2 regions of the Streptomyces sp. NPDC026500 genome follow, and region 1 is predicted to be linked to the other one. Evidence: riboswitches for the same ligand, from Rfam matches in the RefSeq annotation. Region 1 holds a riboswitch; the other holds the start of a gene.

The links. A riboswitch is a leader RNA that binds a small molecule or an ion and turns the genes downstream of it on or off. The one in region 1 is predicted to bind glycine.
Region 2: it holds a riboswitch for glycine, as region 1 does, so the genes downstream of both, gcvT (glycine cleavage system aminomethyltransferase GcvT) here and gcvP (aminomethyl-transferring glycine dehydrogenase) in region 1, are expected to answer to the same signal.

Annotation. Positions count from the first base shown of each region.
Region 1 covers NZ_JBVHQB010000009.1:5,722-17,287, forward strand. Annotated here, with positions in the region: gene ACZ4N5_RS17760 (FHA domain-containing protein) at 16-972, shown strand; gene ftsR (transcriptional regulator FtsR) at 1,015-1,767, shown strand; gene ACZ4N5_RS17770 (bifunctional nuclease family protein) at 1,854-2,327, shown strand; gene ACZ4N5_RS17775 (MerR family transcriptional regulator) at 2,546-3,220, shown strand; gene ACZ4N5_RS17780 (DNA polymerase IV) at 3,293-4,996, shown strand; gene ACZ4N5_RS17785 (PRC-barrel domain-containing protein) at 4,918-5,289, opposite strand; glycine riboswitch at 5,404-5,499, shown strand; gene gcvP (aminomethyl-transferring glycine dehydrogenase) at 5,677-8,562, shown strand; gene ACZ4N5_RS17795 (DUF5999 family protein) at 8,698-8,904, opposite strand; gene ACZ4N5_RS17800 (hypothetical protein) at 9,280-9,864, opposite strand; gene ACZ4N5_RS17805 (glutamate-cysteine ligase family protein) at 10,405-11,566, shown strand, end outside.
Region 2 covers NZ_JBVHQB010000023.1:40,664-52,229, forward strand. Annotated here, with positions in the region: gene ACZ4N5_RS33315 (ABC transporter ATP-binding protein) at 1-1,063, opposite strand, end outside; gene ACZ4N5_RS33320 (ABC transporter ATP-binding protein) at 1,060-2,157, opposite strand; gene ACZ4N5_RS33325 (ABC transporter permease) at 2,154-3,161, opposite strand; gene ACZ4N5_RS33330 (ABC transporter substrate-binding protein) at 3,234-4,985, opposite strand; gene ACZ4N5_RS33335 (ABC transporter permease) at 5,045-6,043, opposite strand; gene ACZ4N5_RS33340 (enhanced serine sensitivity protein SseB C-terminal domain-containing protein) at 6,519-7,319, opposite strand; gene ACZ4N5_RS33345 (enhanced serine sensitivity protein SseB) at 7,548-8,324, opposite strand; gene ACZ4N5_RS33350 (AAA family ATPase) at 8,388-9,056, opposite strand; glycine riboswitch at 9,261-9,357, shown strand; glycine riboswitch at 9,358-9,470, shown strand; gene gcvT (glycine cleavage system aminomethyltransferase GcvT) at 9,505-10,623, shown strand; gene gcvH (glycine cleavage system protein GcvH) at 10,805-11,182, shown strand; gene glyA (serine hydroxymethyltransferase) at 11,194-11,566, shown strand, end outside.

The DNA of each region.
Region 1 (11,566 bases):
GGGTCGGCGCACCGAATGGGTGGTGCGTGGTGGAAACTGTCTGGTGGATACGGACGTTGTGAGGATGTCCGGGTCGACCGGTGTGTTCAATCAGGGTTCGTCCTGCCCCACGGGCGGGTCTGTTTCGGTCAAGGGGAATCGCCCGTGAAGTTGTTTGCGAAGTTGTTCGGCAAGAGCACGCGAGAGGACAGTGGCGACAACGCGACTGCCCGTCACCGTGCACCGCGCCAGGGAGACGCGGAGGCCCGGAGCGGCGACCGCCCGCTGTTCCGGGACCAGGTCACCGGTCCCGGTGGTCAGGGCGCGTCGTCTGTTGACCCTGCCCAGCCGGGCCGCATAGGTTTCGGGGAACCGTCAGCCTCAAGCACGGGTGGAGGGTTCGCCTCCGATCCGTATGCGTCCCATGCCCCAGGTGGGCAGCCGCGGCAGGAGGATCCGTCCATGTCGGCCCAGGTGTGTACGAGGTGCGGGAACCGCAACGCGGAGAACAGCCGGTTCTGTTCCAACTGCGGTGCGCCGCTGCGGGGCGGACCGGAGCGTCCGTCGGAGCAGACGTCCACGATCTCCATCTCCGGTATCGAGGCCTACGACGCCGAGGTGACGGGTCAGACGCCCTCGCCGATGCTCTCCCCGGAGGCTCAGGCGGCGGTCGACGCGCTGCCGGTCGGATCGGCGCTCCTGGTGGTGCGCCGTGGCCCCAACTCGGGCAGCCGCTTCCTGCTGGACGGTGAGCTGACCACGGCCGGGCGTCATCCGCAGAGCGACATCTTCCTCGACGACGTGACGGTGTCGCGTCGGCACGTGGAGTTCCGTCGTGTCGCGGACGGTTCGTTCACGGTCGCGGATGTCGGCAGCCTGAACGGCACGTACGTCAACCGGGAGCGGATCGACCAGGTCCCGCTGTCGAACGGTGACGAGGTGCAGATCGGCAAGTACCGGCTGGTGTTCTACGCGAGCCAGCAGGGCATCTGACCCTCCCCCAACTCCGTCCGGGGGGACACCGAGGGAATGTCCATGCTTCAAACACCGAGCGGCGGTGCCGGCAGCGGTACCGCCGCCGCGGACAGTGGGCTGATGAGCATCGGCGCGGTGCTGAGCGTGCTGCGTGACGAGTTCCCCGAAGTCACCATCTCCAAGATCAGGTTCCTGGAGTCGGAGGGGCTCGTCGAGCCGCGGCGGACCCCCTCGGGGTACCGCAAGTTCAGCGTGAACGATGTCGACCGCCTCGGCCACGTCCTGAGGATGCAGCGCGACCACTACCTCCCGCTGAAGGTGATCCGCGAGCACCTGGACGCCCTGGCGCGCGGTGAGCAGGTGCGGCTGCCCTCCGTGGGCCGCCAGCGCGACGCGGGTGAGGGAGAACCCCTCGGCGGGCTCTACGGCGAGCCCGAGGGGCCCACGGCCCGGGTGGGCCGCGCCGAGCTGCTGGCCGCCGCGGAGATCGGCGAGCAGCAGCTCCAGGAGTGGGAGTCGTACGGGCTGATCGGGCCTCTGCCCGACGGTGTGTACGACGCCGAGGCGGTGACCGTCGCCGCGCTCGTCGTCGAGCTGGGACGCTTCGGCATCGAGCCGCGCCATCTGCGGGCGATGAAGGCCGCGGCGGAGCGTGACGCGGGGCTGGTGGACCAGGTGGTCGCCCCCCTGCGGCGCCACCGCAATCCGCAGACCCGGGCGCACGCGGAGGCCCGTACGAAGGAACTCGCGGGCCTCACGGTGAAGCTGCACGCGGCGCTCGTGCAGACCGCGCTGGGAGTGCGGCTGCGCTGATCCGGGGTACCGGCGCGGGCTGCGGATCGTCCACCCGTTCTGTGCCCGACTACCCAAACGTCCCGGGCACGGCCTAGGGTTGCTGTGTGAACGAGCTCGATGTCGTAGGTGTCCGGGTCGAGATGCCCTCCAACCAACCGATCGTGCTTCTGCGTGAAGTGGGAGGCGACCGCTACCTCCCCATCTGGATCGGACCGGGGGAGGCGACGGCGATCGCCTTCGCTCAGCAGGGCATGGCCCCCGCACGACCGCTGACCCACGACCTGTTCAAGGACGTGCTGGAGGCCGTCGGCCAGGAGCTCACCGAAGTACGCATCACGGACCTGCGCGAGGGCGTCTTCTACGCCGAGCTCGTCTTCGCCAGCGGGGTCGAGGTGAGCGCCCGGCCGTCCGACGCCATAGCGCTGGCCCTGCGCACCGGAACGCCGATCTACGGCAGTGACGGGGTGCTCGACGACGCGGGTATCGCGATCCCGGACGAGCAGGAGGACGAGGTGGAGAAGTTCCGCGAGTTCCTCGACCAGATCTCGCCCGAGGACTTCGGCACCAACAGCCAGTGACGCGGGCGAACGGAGGGCCGCTGCGGGCGGCATTTGCCCGCGGCGAGTGTGGTGTGCCGCGGCCCGCGCCGAGAGGATTCGACTAGCCTTTCCCCGCGGTAGGGCACGGGAAACCACCCTTAGGGTGATTATCACTCGGCGTGCCGAGTGTGGCGATCGTTGACGCGCCCCTGGTGACTGCCTACCGTCGAGAAGGCAGGTCAAGGACGGAGGTCGGCGTGAGAAGCAGCGGCGACGGTACGGCTGGGGGTGCTCCCGGACGCGGTCCGGGGGAGAGTGGCCCGTACCCTCCCCCAAGCTCTCGGCTCGGCTCGAGCAGGGGGTACCCCCATCATGGCGGCGCGGCCGATCACGTTGCGCGGCGGCCGACAGCAGTGCCCGGTGAGGGAGGGGCTGTTCCCGAGGAGGTCGGTTACCGAGGGCCCACGGCGTGCGCCGCCGCGGGCATCACCTACCGGCAGCTGGACTACTGGGCGCGGACCGGACTGGTCGAGCCCAGTGTGCGTCCCGCCTACGGGTCGGGGACGCAGCGCCTGTACAGCTTCCGGGACGTGGTGGTCCTGAAGATCGTCAAGCGGTTCCTCGACACCGGGGTGGCGCTGCAGAACATCCGCACCACGGTCCAGCACCTGAGGGAGCGCGGCTTCCAGGACCTGGAGCGCATGACGCTGATGAGCGACGGCGCGACGGTCTACGAGTGCACCTCGCCCGACGAGGTGCACGCGCTGCTGCAGGGCGGCCAGGGTGTCTTCGGCATCGCCGTGGGCGTGGTGTGGCGGGATGTCGAGAGCGCCCTGTCGCAGTTGCACGGAGAGCGCGTGGACACCGGTGAGACGCTCCTCGGGCACAATCCCGCCGACGAGCTGGCGCGCAGGCGCAACCGCGCGGTGTGACGCGCGGCTTTCGATGACGTGATGCCCCGGCGTGCCGGGGCATTGTCAGTGGCGTAGGGCAGCATCGGAGATGTGAGAACCGCGCCCACGATCCTGCATCTCGACATGGATGCCTTCTTCGCCTCGGCGGAGCAGGCGTCCAAGCCGAGCCTGCGCGGGAAGGCCGTCGTCGTGGGCGGGCTCGGACCCCGTGGAGTGGTCGCCACCGCCTCGTACGAGGCGCGCGTCTTCGGGGTGAACTCGGCGATGCCCATGGCCCAGGCCCGCAGGCGCGCACCGAACGCCGCCTATCTCGTGCCGCGCTTCGGGCTCTACCGTGAGGTCAGCGAGCAGGTGATGGGGCTTCTGAGGGCCCTGTCGCCGCTGGTGGAGCCGCTGAGCCTGGACGAGGCGTTCGTGGACCTGGAGGCGGGCGGGACGGCCTGGGACGACGCCTCGGCGCGGCTGGCCGGTGCCAAGCTGCGCGCGGACATCCGGGCGGTCACGGGGCTCACGGGGTCGGTGGGGCTCGCCGCCTCCAAGATGCTGGCGAAGATCGCCTCGGAGCAGGCCAAACCCGACGGTCTCGTGGTGATCGAGCCGGGCACCGAGCGCGCGCTGCTGGGGCCGATGCCGGTACGGACACTGCCGGGTGTGGGGCCGGCCACCGGCGACCATCTGCGGCGGGCCGGCATCACCACCGTCGAGGAGCTCGCCGAGGCGGGCGAGGACGAGCTGGTACGGCTGGTGGGGAAGGCTCACGGGCACGCGCTGTTCGCGATGGCGCTGGCCCACGACGAGCGGCCCGTGGTGGCCGAGCGGGAGACCAAGTCGGTGTCGGTCGAGGACACGTACGACGTGGACATCCACGACCGCGTCCGGGTGGAGCTGGAGGTGCAGCGGCTCGCGGACCGGTGTGTGCGGCGGCTGCGCCGGGCCGGGCTGTCGGGGCGGACCATCGTGCTGAAGGTGCGCAGGTACGACTTCTCGACGCTGACCCGGTCCGAGACGCTGAGGGGGCCCACGGACGACCCCGGTGTCGTCCGGGAGGCCGCAGCCCGGCTGCTGGAGGGCGTGGACACTACCGGCGGCGTGCGCCTGCTGGGGGTAGGTGTCTCCGGGCTCGCCGACTACACGCAGGAGGACCTGTTCGCGCAGGCGCAGGCCGCTGCCGTGGGGGACCTGGCGGCCGAGGAGCGTTCCGCGGACGAGCCGGCCGAAGAGGCCGCCGGGGAGGTACCGCCCGCGGAGCGGCGGTGGCCCTCCGGGCACGATGTGCGCCATGCCGAGTTCGGGCACGGATGGGTACAGGGGAGCGGGCTGGGGCGGGTCACGGTGCGGTTCGAGACGCCCTGGTCCGATCCCGGCCGGGTGCGGACCTTCCGGACGGACGATCCGCAGCTGGAGCCGGCGGACCCGCTGCCCCTGGTGGAGCGAAGACCGGAGGATGCCGAAGGGCTCCCGGCCGGTTCCGAGCCGGTGGTGTCAGAAGCCGGGACGCAGGGTCCGGGCCGGGACGCGGGCCCAGACGCGGACGCGGGCCCAGACCCAGATCTAGACGCGGACGCGGGCCCAGACCCAGACGCGGGCCCTGACCCAGACCCAGACGCGGGCCCTGACCCGGGCCCAGACGCGGGCCCAGACGCGGGCCCAGACGCGGGCCCTGACCCGGGCCCAGACGCGGGCCCGGGTCCGGACGCGGGCCCGGGCCGCAGGGCTCAGGCGTCCTCCGTGCCCGCTAGCCGGCCGAAGTCCCGGTCCGGCGGCGGCGGAGGGGACGCCACGTCGAGACCGTAGTGGTGGTAGAGCTGGAGTTCCTGTTCGGGGGAGAGGTGACGCCCGACGCCGAAGTCGGGGGCGTCCTTGATCAGCGCTCGGTCGAAGGGGATACGCAGGGTCCCCTCGACGATCTCGCTGGGCTCCAGGGGCACGAAGGCATCCCTGCTGAACAGCCCGGTGCGTATGGCCGCCCACTCCGGGACACCGGTGGCGTCGTCGAGATAGACCTCGTCGATCGTGCCGATCTTGGTGCCCTTGCTGTCGAACGCCTTGCGGCCGATCAGGTTGCGCGGATCGATGTCGGTCTGCACGGTCCCTCCAGTGGTCGCAAACTCATCCGTAAGTACTACAAAAGAGCACATTTGTGAAGGCGGCCACTCGAAGGCTGATGTCTTGTCCTCGCTGGTAGGCTGGCAGACGGCTGCTGATCCCGTGCGGGAGAGTCCTCCAGATTTCACCGGAGGCGCCGAAGGAGCAAATCCTCCCCGGAATCTCTCAGGCTCACGTACCGCACGGACGAGGTCACTCTGGAAAGCAGGGCGGGTGTCGATGGCTTCCGCTCTCACCGACGGTGAAAGCCGGACCGTCCGAGGACGATCCGGTGAAACTCTCAGGTTGAGATGACAGAGGGGGAGGCCGTCGGGGTACCCGTGCCGGGGTGCCCCTCGAAGGTCGCGTCAGACCAGGAGGCCTCCGCCATGACCGCCCCTCGTATTCCGCTTTCCGAGCTCGAACAGGGCATTCCCTTCGAGCAGCGCCACATCGGGCCCGACTCCGAAGCGCGGGCCAAGATGCTCGCGCAGGTCGGATACGGCTCGCTCGACGAGCTGACGGCCGCCGCGGTGCCCGACGTGATCAAGAACGCCGAGGCCCTGAAGCTGCCGGCCGCGCGCACCGAGGCCGAGGTACTCGCCGAGCTCCGCTCCCTCGCGGACCGCAACGAGGTGCTCGGCTCGATGATCGGCCTCGGTTACTACGGCACGTTCACGCCGCCGGTGATCCTGCGCAACGTCATGGAGAACCCGGCCTGGTACACCGCGTACACGCCGTACCAGCCGGAGATCTCGCAGGGCCGTCTCGAGGCGCTGCTGAACTTCCAGACCGTCGTCGCCGAGCTGACCGGACTGCCGACCTCCGGCGCCTCCCTCCTCGACGAGGGCACCGCCGCCGCCGAGGCGATGGCGCTGTCCCGCCGCATGGGCAAGAACAAGAAGGGCCTCTTCCTGGTCGACGCGGACGCGCTGCCGCAGACCATCGCCGTCATAGAGACCCGCGCCGAGCCGACCGGCGTCGAGATCGTCGTCGCCGACCTCGCCGACGGCATCCCGGCCGATCTCGCCGGGCGCGAGATCAACGGCGTGCTGATCCAGTACCCGGGCGCCTCCGGTGCCGTACGCGACATCAAGCCGATCGTCGAGCAGGCGCACGAGCTGGGCGCCGTCGTCACCGTCGCCGCCGATCTGCTCGCCCTGACCCTGCTGACCTCGCCCGGCGAGCTCGACGCGGACATCGCGATCGGTACGACGCAGCGCTTCGGTGTGCCGATGGGCTTCGGCGGTCCGCACGCCGGTTACATGGCGGTGCGCGAGAAGTTCGCGCGCAGCCTCCCCGGCCGCCTGGTCGGTGTGTCCGTGGACGCCGACGGGCACAAGGCGTACCGCCTCGCCCTGCAGACGCGTGAGCAGCACATCCGCCGCGAGAAGGCGACCAGCAACATCTGTACGGCTCAGGTGCTGCTCGCCGTGATGGCCGGCATGTACGCCGTCTACCACGGTCCCGACGGCCTGCGGACCATCGCACGGCGTACCCACCGCTACGCCACCGTCCTGGCCGCGGGGCTCACCGCCGGCGGTATCGAGGTCGTGCACGGCGCGTACTTCGACACGCTCACCGTGCGGGTCCCGGGCCGCTCCGCCGAGATCGTGGCCGCCGCCCGCGACCACGGCGTCAACCTCCACCTCGTCGACGCCGACCAGGTGTCGATCTCGTGCGACGAGACGACCACGCGCGACCAGCTGGCCGCCGTGTGGACCGCCTTCGGCGTTGAAGGCGACATCGAGGCGCTGGACGCGAGCACGCAGGACACCCTGCCGGCCGCGCTGCTGCGCACCGACGAGTACCTCACGCACCCCGTCTTCCACCAGCACCGCTCCGAGACCGCGATGCTGCGCTACCTGCGCAAGCTCTCCGACCGCGACTACGCGCTCGACCGCGGCATGATCCCGCTGGGCTCCTGCACCATGAAGCTCAACGCGACCACCGAGATGGAGCCGGTCACCTGGCCCGAGTTCGGGCAGATGCACCCCTTCGCGCCCGCCGAGCAGGCGCGGGGCTATCTGACGCTCATCCACGAGCTGGAGGACCAGCTCGCCGAGGTCACCGGCTACGACAAGGTGTCGCTCCAGCCCAACGCCGGTTCTCAGGGCGAGCTGGCCGGTCTGCTGGCCGTCCGCGGCTACCACCGCGCCAACGGCGACGACCAGCGCACCGTCTGCCTCATCCCGTCCTCCGCGCACGGCACCAACGCCGCCAGCGCCGTGATGGCCGGCATGAAGGTCGTCGTGGTGAAGACCGCGGACGACGGCGAGATCGACGTCGCGGACCTGCGCGCCAAGATCGAGCAGTACCGCGACGAACTGTCGGTGCTGATGATCACGTACCCCTCGACGCACGGTGTGTTCGAGGAGCACGTCGCCGACATCTGCGCCCAGGTGCACGAGGCCGGCGGCCAGGTCTACGTCGACGGTGCCAACCTCAACGCCCTGGTGGGCCTCGCCAAGCCGGGTCACTTCGGCGGCGACGTCTCGCACCTCAACCTGCACAAGACCTTCTGCATCCCGCACGGCGGTGGCGGTCCGGGCGTGGGCCCGGTCGGTGTGCGCGCGCACCTGGCGCCGTACCTGCCGAACCACCCGCTCCAGCCCGAGGCCGGTCCCGAGACCGGTGTCGGCCCGATCTCGGCCGCTCCCTGGGGTTCCGCGGGCATCCTGCCCATCTCCTGGTCGTACGTCCGGCTGATGGGCGGCGAGGGCCTCAAGCGCGCCACGCAGGTGGCCGTGCTCTCCGCCAACTACATCGCCAAGCGCCTGGAGCCGCACTACCCGGTGCTGTACACCGGTCCCGCCGGCCTGGTCGCGCACGAGTGCATCATCGACCTGCGCCCGCTCACCAAGGCGACCGGCGTGAGCGTCGACGACATCGCCAAGCGACTCATCGACTACGGCTTCCACGCGCCGACGATGTCGTTCCCGGTGGCCGGCACGCTGATGATCGAGCCGACCGAGTCCGAGGACCTCGGGGAGCTCGACCGGTTCTGCGAGGCGATGATCGCGATCCGCGCGGAGATCGAGAAGGTCGGCTCCGGCGAGTGGGCGGTGGACGACAACCCGCTGCGCGGGGCGCCGCACACGGCCGCCGCGCTCGGCGGCGACTGGGAGCACCCCTACAGCCGCGAGGAGGCCGTCTTCCCGGCCGGTGTCTCGGCCGCCGACAAGTACTGGCCGCCGGTGCGCCGCATCGACCAGGCGTACGGCGACCGGAACCTCGTCTGCTCCTGCCCGCCGCTTGACGCCTACGAGGACTGATCAGCGCTCGGCACGTGGACGCCTACGGGGAGTGATCACCCTCGGACATGCGTCGGGGCCGGTTCGGAGAGTACGTCTCCGGGCCGGCCCCTCGTGTGTCTGGGCGGCCTGTCACGGCCGCCCGGGTCGTGCGGCTCAGGCGGCCGTCATCACCGGCGCGCCGCCCAGCGGGCGGTGCGGGGCGATGATCTGGCCGTCCGGCAGGAGCTCACCGGTGTCCTCGAAGAGCAGAACGCCGTTGCACAGCAGGCTCCATCCCTGCTCCGGGTGGTGCGCCACAAGGCGGGCGGACTCCCGGTCGGCTGATTCGGCTGACGGACACGGTGGCTGGTGCTGGCACATGGATGGGATCTTTCGCTGGGTCGAGATGTGAGTGATGGCTGTGGTGTCTGTCTTGCGGCTTGAGGTACTCATGGCCGCCCCCCGTTGGTGTGTGGTCTGGAACCCAGTGTTGCCCCACAGGCGCCAATCCGCAGGGATTTGAGGGCACCACTTCTCACAGGTTTATGACGCATCACCCGCGCGGAGGGTTCACCCCAACTACGCCGTCCTTTCGGGTGGTTCGGGGTGGCCGAATGGGGCTAGTCAGGTCGGGTGCGAGGTGTGTTTCCCCTCGTACGAGCGCTGCATGGCCCTAACGAGCGAGCTGCTCTCCGGGGTGGTGACAGCGCAGTGCCCCGCGGCCGCGACACGGCTGCGGGGCACGGGCGCGGAGGATCAGGCGGGCGAGCTGAGGAGCGGTGCCGGGGTGACCCGGTGGGTGAGGACCGGCAGCAGTTCGGCGACGTGGTACGGACGGTGTGCGGCGATGCCGGGCGGGGCGGGCGCGAGCGGGACCAGGAGGTCGGTGGCGGCCGGATGGCCGGTCGCGCCGTCCGCCGTGCAGTCGCCGTGCAGCCAGAGGGTCAGCATGTAGAGCTCGGGCACGGACAACAGGCGCGCCTGGTAGGGCTGTTGCATGGTCTCGGCCTGCCGCAGGGCGCGTTCCGTCGCGGTGATGTAGGGGCCCTCGAAGAAGCGTGAGAAGGCCCAGCCGTCCGGGGTCAGCATGGTGTCGGCGGCGGCCACCGCACGGTCGCCGCAACGGATCAGGAAACGCCACCCGGCGAGCCGGGTGGCGGAGGCGCCCGCGGGAGTGATGCGATCCAGGACGTGGACGGGCAGCGGGAGTTCGGGGGTGGCGGGTCCCTGCGCCAGGCGCAGGGACGGGGTACGGGCTTCGCGGACAGCGGTGGGGGAACCGAGTGCCGTGAGAACGGTGCGCAGGGCGGGCGCGGGAGCCGGGGGTACGTGCAGCGGCATGGTGGGTCGCCTCTCATTCGACAGGCACAGTGGCGCGAGGGCGGGGGCGGACGGCGCTGTCAGCTCTCGGGTCAGAGGGGCGAGGGGTCTGGATCTGCCGACAGGGTGTCGCCTGCCGTCGTCACCATGACGACAGGACCTAGGACCGCGAGCGCCAACTCTCTGCCTCGGTAGCGGAGTTTATACGACGCGTGTTCAGGCTTTGTTTCGTCTAGTCGTCCCGAATACGAAGAGCAAGGCGCTATTCGGTCGATGAAACGAGGGATTCATCCCGATTCTGCGCGGTCGAACCGCGGTGACCTCGGAATGCTCCGCCGGAGCGGTCGGCCGATTCTCGTCGGCGTTTTTCACGAGATCATGTCGGGCGGCAAACTTGCTCAATGCTCCATGCCCGGTGAATGTGCCCGGGGCCGATGTCCAGCCTAGCGGTCGAAGAGCGAGCGCGGGACGTTATGGATCGCGTTGCCTGGGCATCATCCACCGTGACCCGGGACGCCAGGGCCGAAGCGTCGGCCTGCCCATCCGAGGAGGGACACTTCGATGGGGGAGAAGGTCGTGGCAGGGACGTTCGGCCTGTCTGATCGGCAGCGCTACCGCGACAAGCTCCGACAGTGTCTGACGGGGCTGGAGCGACTGCTGGAGGAGAAGCGGTTCGACCGTCCGAAGAACCTGATGGGCCTGGAGATCGAATTGAATCTCGCAGGGCCCGACGGCATGCCCAGAATGATGAATGGGCAAGTACTCGAAAGGATTGCGAGCCGCGATTTCCAAACAGAACTCGCCATGTTCAACCTGGAAGTCAACATCGCCCCACACCGATTGGGCGGCCGGGTATTCGACCGGCTCGCCGAAGAGATCCGCACCTCGCTCGCGTATGCCCATCGGAAAGCCAGCGAGGTCGACGCCGGAATCGTGATGATCGGCATCCTGCCGACGCTGGGCCAGGACGATCTGGTGTCCTCGAACCTCTCGGACGTCGACCGCTACACGCTGCTCAACGATCAGATCGTGGCCGCGCGCGGAGAGGATTTCGAACTCGACATAGACGGTGTGGAGCGTTTGGTGTGCAGGTCGGGATCCATCGCGCCCGAAGCCGCCTGCACCTCTGTGCAGTTGCACCTCCAGGTCACACCGGGCCGGTTCGCGGATGTGTGGAACGCGGCGCAGGCGGTCGCGGCGCCGCAGGTCGCGGTCGGGGCCAACTCGCCGTTCCTGTTCGGGCACGAGCTGTGGCGGGAGTCGAGGCCCCCGCTGTTCCAGCAGTCCACCGACACGCGGCCGCCGGAGCTGCAGGCGCAGGGAGTCCGACCGCGCACCTGGTTCGGCGAACGGTGGGTCACCTCGGCGTACGACCTCTTCGAGGAGAACCTGCGGTTCTTCCCGCCCCTGCTCCCCATCTGCGACGAGGAGGATCCGCTCGGAGTCCTCGATGCCGGGGGCGTACCCAAGCTCGCCGAGCTGGTGCTGCACAACGGCACGGTGTATCGCTGGAACCGGCCCGTGTACGGCATCGCCGACGGTGTACCGCATCTGCGCGTCGAGAACCGGGTGCTGCCCGCGGGCCCGACCGTCACCGATGTCATCGCCAATGCCGCCTTCTACTACGGGCTGGTCCGCGCGCTCGCCGAGGAGCCGCGTCCGGTGTGGACGCGGCTGTCCTTCGAGGCGGCGGCCGCCAATTTCGACGCGGCCTGCCGGTACG
Region 2 (11,566 bases), on a different contig from region 1:
TCTCCGGGTGGTGGCAGGCGACCTGCTGGCCGGGCTTCAGCTCGATGAGCGGCGGCTCGGTGGTCTTGCAGATCTGCGTGGCCTTCCAGCACCGGGTGTGGAAGCGGCAGCCGCTCGGCGGCGCGATCGGCGAGGGAACGTCTCCCTTGAGCAGGATGCGCTCGCTCTTGGTGCCGCGGCGCTTGGGGTCCGGCACCGGCACGGCCGACATCAGGGCCTTGGTGTACGGGTGCATCGGCGCCTCGTACAGCGAGGTGCGGTCCGCGAGCTCGACGATCTTGCCGAGGTACATCACCGCGATGCGGTCCGAGACATGGCGCACGACCGAGAGGTCGTGGGCGATGATCACGTACGTGAGACCGAGCTCGGACTGCAGGTCGTCCATCAGGTTCACGACCTGCGCCTGGATCGACACGTCGAGCGCCGAGACCGGCTCGTCCGCCACGACCAGCTTCGGCTTCAGGGCGAGCGCGCGGGCGATGCCGATGCGCTGGCGCTGACCGCCGGAGAACTCGTGCGGGTAGCGGTTGTAGTGCTCGGGGCTCAGACCCACCAGCTCCAGGAGCCGCTGGACCTCCTTCTTCACACCGCCCTCGGGCTCCACGCCCTGGAGCCGGAACGGCGCCGAGACGATCGAACCGATGGTGTGACGGGGGTTCAGCGACCCGTACGGGTCCTGGAAGATCATCTGGATGTCGCGGCGCAGCGGTCGCATCTTCGAGGCGCTGAGCCGGGTGATGTCCTGGCCCTCGAACTCGATGCTGCCACCGGTCGGGTCCTGGAGACGGGTGATGACCCGGCCCATGGTCGACTTGCCGCAGCCGGACTCGCCGACGACGCCGAGCGTCTCGCCCTTGCGGACCTCGAAGTCGATGCCGTCGACCGCCTTGACCGCGCCGACCTGACGCTGGAGAACGCCCTTCCTGATGGGGAAGTGCTTCTGCAGCCCCTGGACCCGGAGCAGGACCTCGCGGTTCTCCGAGGACTTCGCGCGGTGCTCGGGAGCCGCCGCCTGCTGCGGGATCACCGCGCCCCCGCCGTCCGTCTTGTTCGTCTCACTCACAGCTTCGGCGCAATCTCTTCGGTCCAGATCCGCGTGCGGTCCTCCTGCGAGAGGTGGCAGGCGGTGTAGTGGCCGCTGCCGATCAGCTGCAGTTCGGGACGCACGGTGCGGGTGACATCGCCCTTGGGCAGGTCCGCGTACGGGCAGCGCGGGTGGAAGGCGCAGCCCGAGGGGACGTTGATGAGGCTCGGCGGCTGGCCCTTGACCGGGATGAGCCGGTCGGACGTCTCACGGTCGATACGCGGCATCGAGCCGAGCAGACCCCAGGTGTAGGGATGCTGCGGCTGCTCGAAGACCCGCTCGACGGAGCCGCGCTCGACGCACCGGCCGCCGTACATCACCAGTACCTCGTCGGCGATCTCGGCCACCACACCCAGGTCGTGGGTGATGAGGACGACCGCGGAGCCGAACTCCTTCTGCAGGTCGCGGATGAGGTCGAGGATCTGCGCCTGGACGGTGACGTCCAGGGCGGTCGTCGGCTCGTCCGCGATGAGCAGCTCGGGGTTGTTGACGAGCGCCATGGCGATCATCGCGCGCTGCCGCATACCGCCCGAGAACTCGTGCGGGTAGCTGTCGGCGCGCTTGGCCGGCTCGGGAATGCCGACACGGTCGAGCATCTCGATGGCCCGCTTGCGGGCGGTCTTCTTGTCGATTTTGTGGTGCGTGCGGTACGCCTCCACGATCTGGTTGCCGATCGTGTAGTACGGATGCATCGCCGACAGCGGGTCCTGGAAGATCATCGCCATCTCGCGGCCGCGGAGCTTGCGCACCTCGTCCGGGTCGGCGTTCACCAGTTCCTTGCCGTCCAGCCAGATCTCGCCCGACATCTGGACGTTCTTGCCGCGCGCGCCGAGCCGGTGCAGGCCCATGACCGCCAGCGAGGTGACGGACTTGCCGGAGCCCGACTCACCCACGATGCAGAGGGTCTTGCCCTTCTCCACCGAGAAGGAGAGCCCGTCGACGGACTTGACCAGACCGTCGTCGGTCGGGAAGTGCACCTTGAGGTCGCGCACTTCGAGGAAGGAGGTCGGAGCGTTCGAGGGCGAGGAGACGGGCTCGCCGACCGCGGCGCCGGTCTTGGACAGTTCGGTCATGAGAGCCTCACCCGCGGGTCGGCGGCCGCGTACAACATGTCAACCAGAAGATTTGCTACGACGACGAAGAACGCGGCGAGAAGAGTCACGCCGAGGATTTGCGGCAGGTCGTTGTCGGTGATGCCGTCCACCGCGTACGCGCCGATGCCGTGCAGAGAGAACACGCTCTCGGTGATCACGGCACCGCCGAGCAGCAGACCGAGGTCCATGCCGAAGACGGTGATGATCGGGGTGAGCGCGGCGCGCAGTCCGTGCCGGACCACGACCTTGCTCTCGCGCAGGCCCTTGGCACGGGCCGTGCGGATGAAGTCCTCGTTCATCGTCTCCAGCATGCCCGAGCGGGTGAGCCGCGCGTAGATGGCGGAGTACAGGAGCGCGAGAGAACACCAGGCGGGGAAGAGGGTGTTGGCCCACTGGATGGGGTTCTCGGTGAACGGGACGTAAGTGCGGCCGAAGATCGGCCACTTGTAGGTGAAGAGCAGCAGCGCCAGGTTGCCCGTGAAGAACATGGGCAGCGAGACACCGGCGAGCGCGACGCCCATGAAGGTGCGGTCGAAGAACGAGCGCGGCTTGAGCGCGGAGATCACGCCGACGGCCACACCGGACACCAGCCACAGCACCGCGGCACCCGCGGCGAGCGAAAGGGTCACCGGAAGGCGGGAGGTGAGCTCCGGCCAGACGGCCTGGTGGGTCTTGAAGGAGTACCCGAAGCACGGTGCGTCGCAGTGCGCCGTGGTGGGACCCAGGTCATAGGTCGCGCCGCTGACGATCCCCTTGATGAAGTGCCAGTACTGGACGTAGACGGGCTGGTCCAGACCGAGGTTGTGCTTGACCGCGAGGATGTCGGCCTTCGTCGGGCTCTTCCCGATGTACTGCTGCGCGAGCTGGTCGGCGGTCTGGCCGACCAGTCTGGGCAGCAGGAAGAAGATGGCGAAGGTGACCGCGGAGACGACCAGGAGCAGGATCACTGCCGCTGCCGTCCGACGGAGGATGTACGAGATCACGGGGATCGGCGCTGGTGCCCGCGGGCCGCTAAGCCCGCGGGCACCAATGCCTTCACCTGCCTTCCGGGGCTGCTACTTCTTCGTGGTGCCGATGTTGAGGTAGTCGTACTGACCGCTGAAGGCCGCCGTGGAGACCAGGTTGGTCGCGTACTGCGGTCGGGCCAGCAGAACCTTGAAGTAGGTCAGCGGCACGAGGACGGCGTCGTCCATGGTCTTCTTGTCGATCTCGGTGTACAGGCTGTTGCGCGCGGCGTTGTCCTGCGTACCGATCGCCTTCTCGAGGAGGGCGTTGACGTCCTTGTTGTCGTACTGCGACAGGTTGGTGTTACCCGAGGCGCCGATCGCGCTGCCGTTCAGGATCTGCTGCAGGAAGCCGTAGCCGGAGGGCCAGTCGGCACCCCACTGCATCATGATCAGGCCGATGTTCTGCTTCTCGGTGAACTTCGGGACACCCGCGTAGTCGGTGAAGTACTTGCCCGACGGGTACTGCTTCAGGGTGGCGTTGATGCCGGCCTTCTTCAGCGAGGCGATGATCGCGGTGGCCGCGTCGATCTCCTGCGGGCGGTCGCTGCGCGCCGAGATGTTGGTGCTGATCGTCGACTTGCCACAGGCCTTGAGCTGGTCCTTGGCCTTGGCCGCGTCACCCGTGTTGCCGGCGGACGCGTAGACGTCCGACTTGGCGTAGCCCGGGATGTCCGGCGGGAGAACCGTGGAGGCGATGTCGCCACGGATCGGGCCGCCCTCGGCGGTCTGCACCGAGACCTTGTCGATCGCGAACTGCACGGCCTTGCGGCACGCGACGTTGTCGAACGGCTTCACCTTGGTGTTGATCGCCATGTAGACGAGACGGCCACCGTAGGTGTTGTCGGTGTTGGCCTTCTTGTCGGCGGAGGTGAGCAGCTGCGCCTGGGTCGCGGCCTGGACACCGGCACCACCGAGGTCGATCGCGTCGCCCGCGAGGACGTCCTTGTCGATCGTCTCGGCGTTGACCTTCAGGTTGACAACGATCTTGTCCGGGTACTGCTTGCGCAGCGGGTCCGTCTTCGCGTCCCAGTTCTCGTTGCGCACGAGGACGGCCTGCTTGCCGTCGGAGTAGCTCTGGAACTTGTACGAGCCCGAGGACACGATGTTCTTGACGTAGTCGACGCCGTTGTCCTTGGCCTGCGGGACCGGAGCCGTCTGCGGCGAGGCGACCAGGTAGTCGAACTCCTGGAACGCGGTCTTCAGGTGGAAGACGACGGTCGTGTCGTCAGGGGTCGCGATCGAGTCGAGGCCCTTGCCGCTCTTGTCCTTGTAGGGACCCTTGTACTTGTCGCCGCCCACGAGGAACTGCTGGAAGTAGTTCGGGCCGAGAGAGAGTACGTCACGCGCGAAGTTCGAGCGCTCCACCGCGTACTTGACGTCCTTGGACGTGATCGGCGTGCCGTCCTGGTACTTCAGGCCGGTACGCAGCTTGTACGTCCAGGTCTTGCCGCCGTCGCTCGGGACACCAGCGCTGGCCGCGAGGTCCGGGACAAGGGTGTTGCCCTTCTCGCCGGCGCCGGGCTGGAACGTCATCAGCGGGCGGGCGTACAGCCGGCTGAGGTTGTACATGTACGCGTAGTACGTGTTGCCCGGGTCGAAGGAGTCCGGGACATCGGAGTACTCGTACGTAACCGTGCCCCCCTTCTTCGTGGAGGCGTTGACGACGTCCTTGGTCGCTGCGTTGGCCCCAGCTGATTTGGTGGTGTCGTCGTTCTTGTTGTCATCGGCCTTGCTGCAGCCTGCAACGAGCAGACTCGCGGAGCCGATGGCCGCTATAGCGGCCAGCGCTGACCTTCGCATGATGGGCGGGTTCCCCTCCATTGTCGGAAACTTGATGGTCTCTCGGCGTGCGTCAGGCATCAGCGACTGCGCGGGTCGAGAGCGTCGCGGAGACCGTCGCCGAGCAGGTTGAACGCGAGGACGGTCACGAAGATGGCGAGGCCGGGCACGATCATGAACTGCGGGTCGACCTGGTAGTAGGTGACCGCTTCCCTGAGCATGCCGCCCCACGAAGCCTGCGGGGGCTGGATGCCGACCCCGAGGAAGCTCAGGGACGCCTCGAAGAGGATGTTGGTCGGGATGAGCAGCGTCGAGTAGACGATGATCGGGCCGACCAGGTTGGGCAGCAGCTCCCGGAAGACGATGTACGGGCCCCTGGCGCCCATACCGCGGGAGGCGTCCACGAATTCCCGCTCACGCAGGGCGAGCGTCTGGCCTCGGACGATCCGGCCCAGGTAGGGCCAGTTGAAGAAGCCGATCACGAAGATCAGGACGCTCAGGTGGAGCGGGAGCCCTTCGAGGCCGAAGGCGCCGCCCTGCAGGGTGGCGGAGATGGCGATCGCGAAGAGCAGGAGGGGGAAGGCGAGGAAGGTGTCCATCAAGCGGCTGATGATCGAGTCGACCCGCCCGCCGTAGAAGCCCGCGACGACGCCCAGGATCGCGCCGATCACGTTCGACAGGATGGTGGCGCCGAAGGCGACGACCAGCGACACCCAGGAGCCCTCCAGGACACGGGTGGCGAGGTCGCGCCCGAACTTCGGGTCGACACCGAGCGGGTGGTCCGCGCTCATGCCACCCGAACCGCCCTTGGGGAGCGAGGTGTTGGGGTCGATCAGGTCCTGGTGGAAGGCGTTCGGGTCCAGGCCCAGCATCGACTGGATGGGCCGGGCGAGGATCGCCATCAGGATGAGCAGTACGACGATGACACCGCCGGCGACCGCCACCTTGTCGCGCTTGAAGCGCGTCCAGGCGATCTGTCCCAGGGAACGGCCCTCGATCTGCCCCTTGCCGACCCCGGCAAGCACAGCCTCTGGCTGCGCTTCCGTTGCCGCCGCGGTGGTCTCGATCGGTGCGGTCACAGTGACCCGACCCCTCTCGCCGGTGGTGACCGGCCTACGCCTGCCGCTGTCTGCGGCTTGGTTCACTTGCTCGCCGGGAGGTCGACCGCAGATGGTGCGGCCCGATGACCCGGCTGATGATTCGACTTGCACTCGCTCACGGGATCGAAGACCCGTGTCTGATGGGGGAGTCTTCAGTGCCGCCACGATCAGGTGCCAGGCCTCATGGAGAAAGTATGCGCAACCGTGATGCTTGTTGAGGGATTCCGTTATCCGAACAGTGGGTAACGGGAGTCGGACGACTGCCAATTGACACGAAATGGCCCATAGAGGTCTTTACAGTCAGAGGTTGTACCAAAACGGGACAACCGGCACATACATCCGCTTCCCCGCAGGTCAGCAGCATGCGACGCACGACACAAGAAGGCCGTGTGCAGGGTCATGATGCCAGCCGAACTCGCACTGGCATCCGACAGGTCCGGGATTCGGGACGCCCTCAGTAGCCGCCGCGGGCCGGCGGATAGCCGTAGCCGCCCGCCATCGGAGCCTGCGCGGGAGCCGCGTGGGCCTCGCGGTCGTAGAACGGCCGGGCATTCGCGCGCAGCCACATGGCCACCGGGTCGAACTCGTCCGACATCGCGACGGTGGAGACGGGCAGCCCGTCCGGGACCGCGCCGATGGACTGCTGCATCATCGCCCGCACCGAGTCCACCGCGGGCGGTGAAGTGTCGTACACGTCGAGGCCGATGGCGAGATACGGCGCCCCGAGGGCGGGCTGGACCCAGGCGCGGCGCAGCGAGCGCACGGCCGGGGTCAGATGCGCGTTCTGGGTCAACAGGGCGTAGAACTGCGGGACTTCGATGCCGGGTTCGGAGAGCCGGAGCGGGCCCGCGGGCTGCCGCTCCAGGCCCGTGGCGATCCGGCGCAGATCCAGCCAGGGGATGCCGAGGCCGCCACCGGGGGCGTGCGGATTGAGCCAGAGGCCGAACTGGTCGGGGTACAGGGTGCGGGCCACGTCCAGCCCGTCCACGACCTCGTACGAGCGGTTCCAGCCGCTGGCCGAGAGTTCCTGGGCCGAGGTGACGCAGGGCGCGTACCCGAAGCCTTCCACCTGCATGTTCCCGTACTGGGCGTCCGGAGAGCCGGCCTGGCCGTGCCAGAGCAGCATCCACACCTGGCCGGACGACGGGGTCGCGAGCGCGCGAAGGAGCGCCTCGTAGGCGTCGTAACGCCCGGGTGTCACCTGGCGCAGCATGTGCTCGACCTGCCCGGCCGCGGCCGTGCCCGACGCGCTCACCCTCAACCGCCCCTTCGCGAACAATTCACGACGAACTCATCCCTATACGCCCGAGGCACCGGATACGAACGTGCGTCAACACCTCGACCAGGCCATGAAACCAGCTTATGCGGCGATCGCGCTCCGCCGGGGGAAGCAGTCGAGAGCCGGAGCCCGCCGCGCGAGGGAGCCAAGGGCCCCGCGGGACCGGGCGCACGGTTTCCCGGGCGCCCTCGGGACGGGCCGCGTTCAGTGACCGTGCTGGTAGAAGGGGCGCACCTGGGCCCGCATCCAGTCGCCGACCGGGTCCTGCGTCACATCGAGGAGAACCAGGTTCACCGGAATGTTCATCGGGACGCGGCCGAGGGCACGGCCCAGGGCGTCGAGGGGCAGGGTGCGGGCCTCGCCCTCCCACAGCGAGAGCTCGACGCCGATGAACATGACCGGATCGTCGCCCTCGATGCTGGCCAGGCAGCGGCGGGCGCTCAGGACGACGCCGGTCCCGGCGAACTCGGCCGAGGCCGCGGCGAGGAAGTCGATCGGGTCCTCCTGCCAGTCGGGCTCGAAGAGCCGCACCCGGCCCCCGCTGGCCGACCCGTCCAGCGGGGTCCGCCCGGCCCGGCACAGCTCGGCGACGGCCATCGGCGGCAGCGGTACGCCGACCACGCCGTCCGGGTTGACCGCGATGCCGACCTGCGGCGGAAGTCCGCGGGCGAACTCCACCGCGGGCGCGATCGTGTAGGGCATGTGGCCGCCGGTGACCTGGCGGAACTGCTCCTCGGAGCTGAAGACGGGGACGTACACCTGGCCCCCGAGGTCCATCGTGGGCAGATCGAGCGGACCGCTCTGCGGGCCGCCGCCGTTGGGCAGCGGCACCCACACGAAGCTGCGGCCGAGCACCTCGACGATGCGAGCGCCGGCCGAGGGCCCCGCCGGCACGCCGAGGGAGGAGGACAACACCTCCTCCAACTCGTTGCCGGGCCAACCGCCGTGCGGATGGGGGTGCGCCTGTGCCGGAAAGTCCATCTGTCTACCGCCCGCTTCGAACCGCTGTTCCAGCTGGAAAGGTTAGTGGGCCACCGCGACCGCTCAGTGGCCGAAGTCGATCCTGCGCAGCACATCCGCCGCGTCCCGGTCGATGAGCACCGCCGAACCGCACCCCTCGGGCAGGTCTCCCTTCTCGGCGGCGCGCAGCAGCCGGGCGACCGCGCCGCGATGGCGGGCGAAGGCGTAGCGCGAGACGCCCCGGCCGCGCTCGCGCTGGCCGTCCAGCGCGGTGCCCGGCGTGACGTCGAGCAGCAGCAGGTGCAGCGCGCCGCCCCGGCGCCGCGCCTCGCGGGCGAGCCAGCGGCGCACCCAGGCCTGCGTACCGCAGTCGTGCACGACTAGTCCGCCGCCCTCGCGCAGCGCGCGGCGCAGGCCGGCGTAGTGCGCGAGGCGGACCAGGGGGCGGTAGACCACGTACGGCAGCAGGCGGGCCGTCCGGCCGTCCCAGCGGTCGCGGGTGTCCTGCGAGTCGACGCGCGTGCCCCGCACGGCCCGCCGCATCAGCGTCGACTTGCCGCTGCCGGGCAGTCCGGTGACCACGACGACGTCGCGCGCCCCGAAGCGCAGACCGTGCGGGCTGTGCCCCACCCGGTCGCGAAGATCCCGGACGACGGCCGCCGGAAGCGGGCCGCGCGCCTTCCGGGCCGCTGCGCCGGGCTGCTCGGGCAGTGCGAGACCCGAGGTCGTCGCGTACGCCGTGGTCCTGTTCACCGTGACCGTCCTCCCCTTGGACGTGGAGTCCCATCCCCGTCGACTGTAAAGAGAAGGTAATGCCCGGCGCTTCCCCTTTTCATGCGCGGACTGCCACAGGCCGGTCACAGATGCGGACCGCCCCGACGGGACGGCTCCAGGTGCGGGCTGCCGGGATCGGACAGCGCGTGCAATGATGGCCGCGCCAACTGCATACCGGCCGCTTGAATCCGCGCGGGAGAGTCCTGGGTACGTGTACCCGGGCGCCGAAGGAGCAAGTCCCTCCCTTGAATCTCTCAGGCCCCGTTACCGCGCGGGCGAGGCACATCTGAAAAGCGGGCCGCTCTCCGGTGGCTCCACCCAAGGTGCAAATCAGGACCACCATTTCGTGGGGTCGTGATGAACCTCTCAGGTTCCGATGACAGATGGGGAGGAACGACCTCGCCGTCATGCCTTGGGAGCCAGACCGATGAGCAGCACCGCACCCCGTCACACCGCGCTCGATGCCCTGCATCGCTCGCTCGGCGCGACGATGACCGACTTCGCAGGCTGGGACATGCCCCTGCGCTACGGCTCGGAGCGCGACGAGCACCTCGCCGTCCGCACGAAGGCCGGCCTCTTCGACCTCTCCCACATGGGCGAGATCACCGTCACCGGCCCCGAGGCCGCGGCTCTCCTGAACCACGCGCTGGTCGGCAACATCGCCACCGTCGGCGTGGGCCGCGCCCGCTACACCATGATCTGCCAGGAGGACGGCGGCATCCTGGACGACCTGATCGTCTACCGGCTCGCCGAGCACGACTACATGGTCGTCGCGAACGCCTCCAACGCCCAGGTGGTGCTGGACGCGCTGACCGAGCGCGCCGCCGGTTTCGACGCCGTGGTGCGCGACGACCGTGACGCGTACGCGCTGATCGCCGTTCAGGGGCCCGAGTCCTCCGGCATCCTCAAGTCGGTCACGGACGCGGACCTGGACGGCCTGAAGTACTACGCCGGCCTGCCGGGCACGGTGGCCGGCGTCCCGGCCCTGATCGCCCGCACCGGCTACACCGGCGAGGACGGCTTCGAGCTGTTCGTCGCCCCCGCCGACGCCGAGAAGGTGTGGCAGGCGCTGACCGACGCGGGCACCCCGGCCGGGCTGGTCCCCTGCGGTCTGTCCTGCCGCGACACGCTGCGCCTGGAGGCCGGCATGCCGCTGTACGGGCACGAGCTGACCACCTCGCTGACCCCCTTCGACGCCGGTCTCGGCCGGGTCGTGAAGTTCGAGAAGGAGGGCGACTTCGTGGGGCGCGCGGCGCTGTCGGAGGCCGCCTCCCGTGCCGAGCAGAACCCGCCGCGGGTCCTCGTCGGCCTGATCGCCGAGGGGCGTCGCGTGCCGCGTGCCGGGTACTCGGTCGTCGCCGGCGGCCAGGTGATCGGCGAGATCACCTCCGGCGCCCCCTCCCCCACGCTGGGCAAGCCGATCGCCATGGCGTACGTCGACGCCGCGCACGCCGCGCCGGGCACCGCCGGTGTCGGTGTGGACATCCGGGGCAGCCACGAACCGTACGAGGTCGTGGCGCTGCCGTTCTACAGGCGCCAGAAATGACACTGGTCCGCACGGGCCGGAACGACACCGGTCCGCAGGGCCGGACATGACACGTATGCCCGTCGGGCGCCGGCCCTGACGGGCGCCCCGTCGGGCGTCGGACGTGACCCTGGGCACATCCGCCCGTGTCACCCACGCTTCCCTCCATCAGCACTCCACCGCGTACAGGAGAATTCAGGCCATGAGCAACCCCCAGCAGCTGCGCTACAGCAAGGAGCACGAGTGGCTGTCCGTCGCCGAGGACGGCGTCGCGACGGTCGGCATCACCGAGTTCGCGGCCAACGCGCTCGGCGATGTCGTCTACGCCCAGCTCCCGGAGGTCGGTGACACGGTGACCGCGGGCGAGTCCTGCGGTGAGCTGGAGTCGACCAAGTCGGTCAGCGACCTGTACTCCCCGGTCGACGGCGAGGTCGTCGAGGCCAACCAGGACGTGGTGGACGACCCGTCGCTGGTGAACTCCGCGCCCTTCGAGGGCGGCTGGCTGTTCAAGGTGCGCGTCGCGGACGAGCCCGAGGACCTGATGTCCGCCGACGAGTACACCGCCTTCACCGCCGGCTGAGGAGTCACCGCATGTCGCTTCTGAACACCCCCCTTCACGAGCTGGACCCGGACGTCGCGGCCGCCGTCGACGCCGAGCTGCACCGTCAGCAGTCCACCCTGGAGATGATCGCCTCGGAGAACTTCGCTCCGGTCGCGGTCATGGAGGCCCAGGGCTCGGTCCTGACCAACAAGTACGCCGAGGGCTACCCGGGCCGCCGCTACTACGGCGGCTGCGAGCACGTCGACGTGGTCGAGCAGATCGCCATCGACCGCGTCAAGGCGCTGTTCGGCGCCGAGCACGCCAACGTGCAGCCGCACTCGGGCGCCCAGGCCAACGCGGCGGCGATGTTCGCGCTGCTCAAGCCGGGCGACACGATCATGGGTCTGAACCTCGCGCACGGCG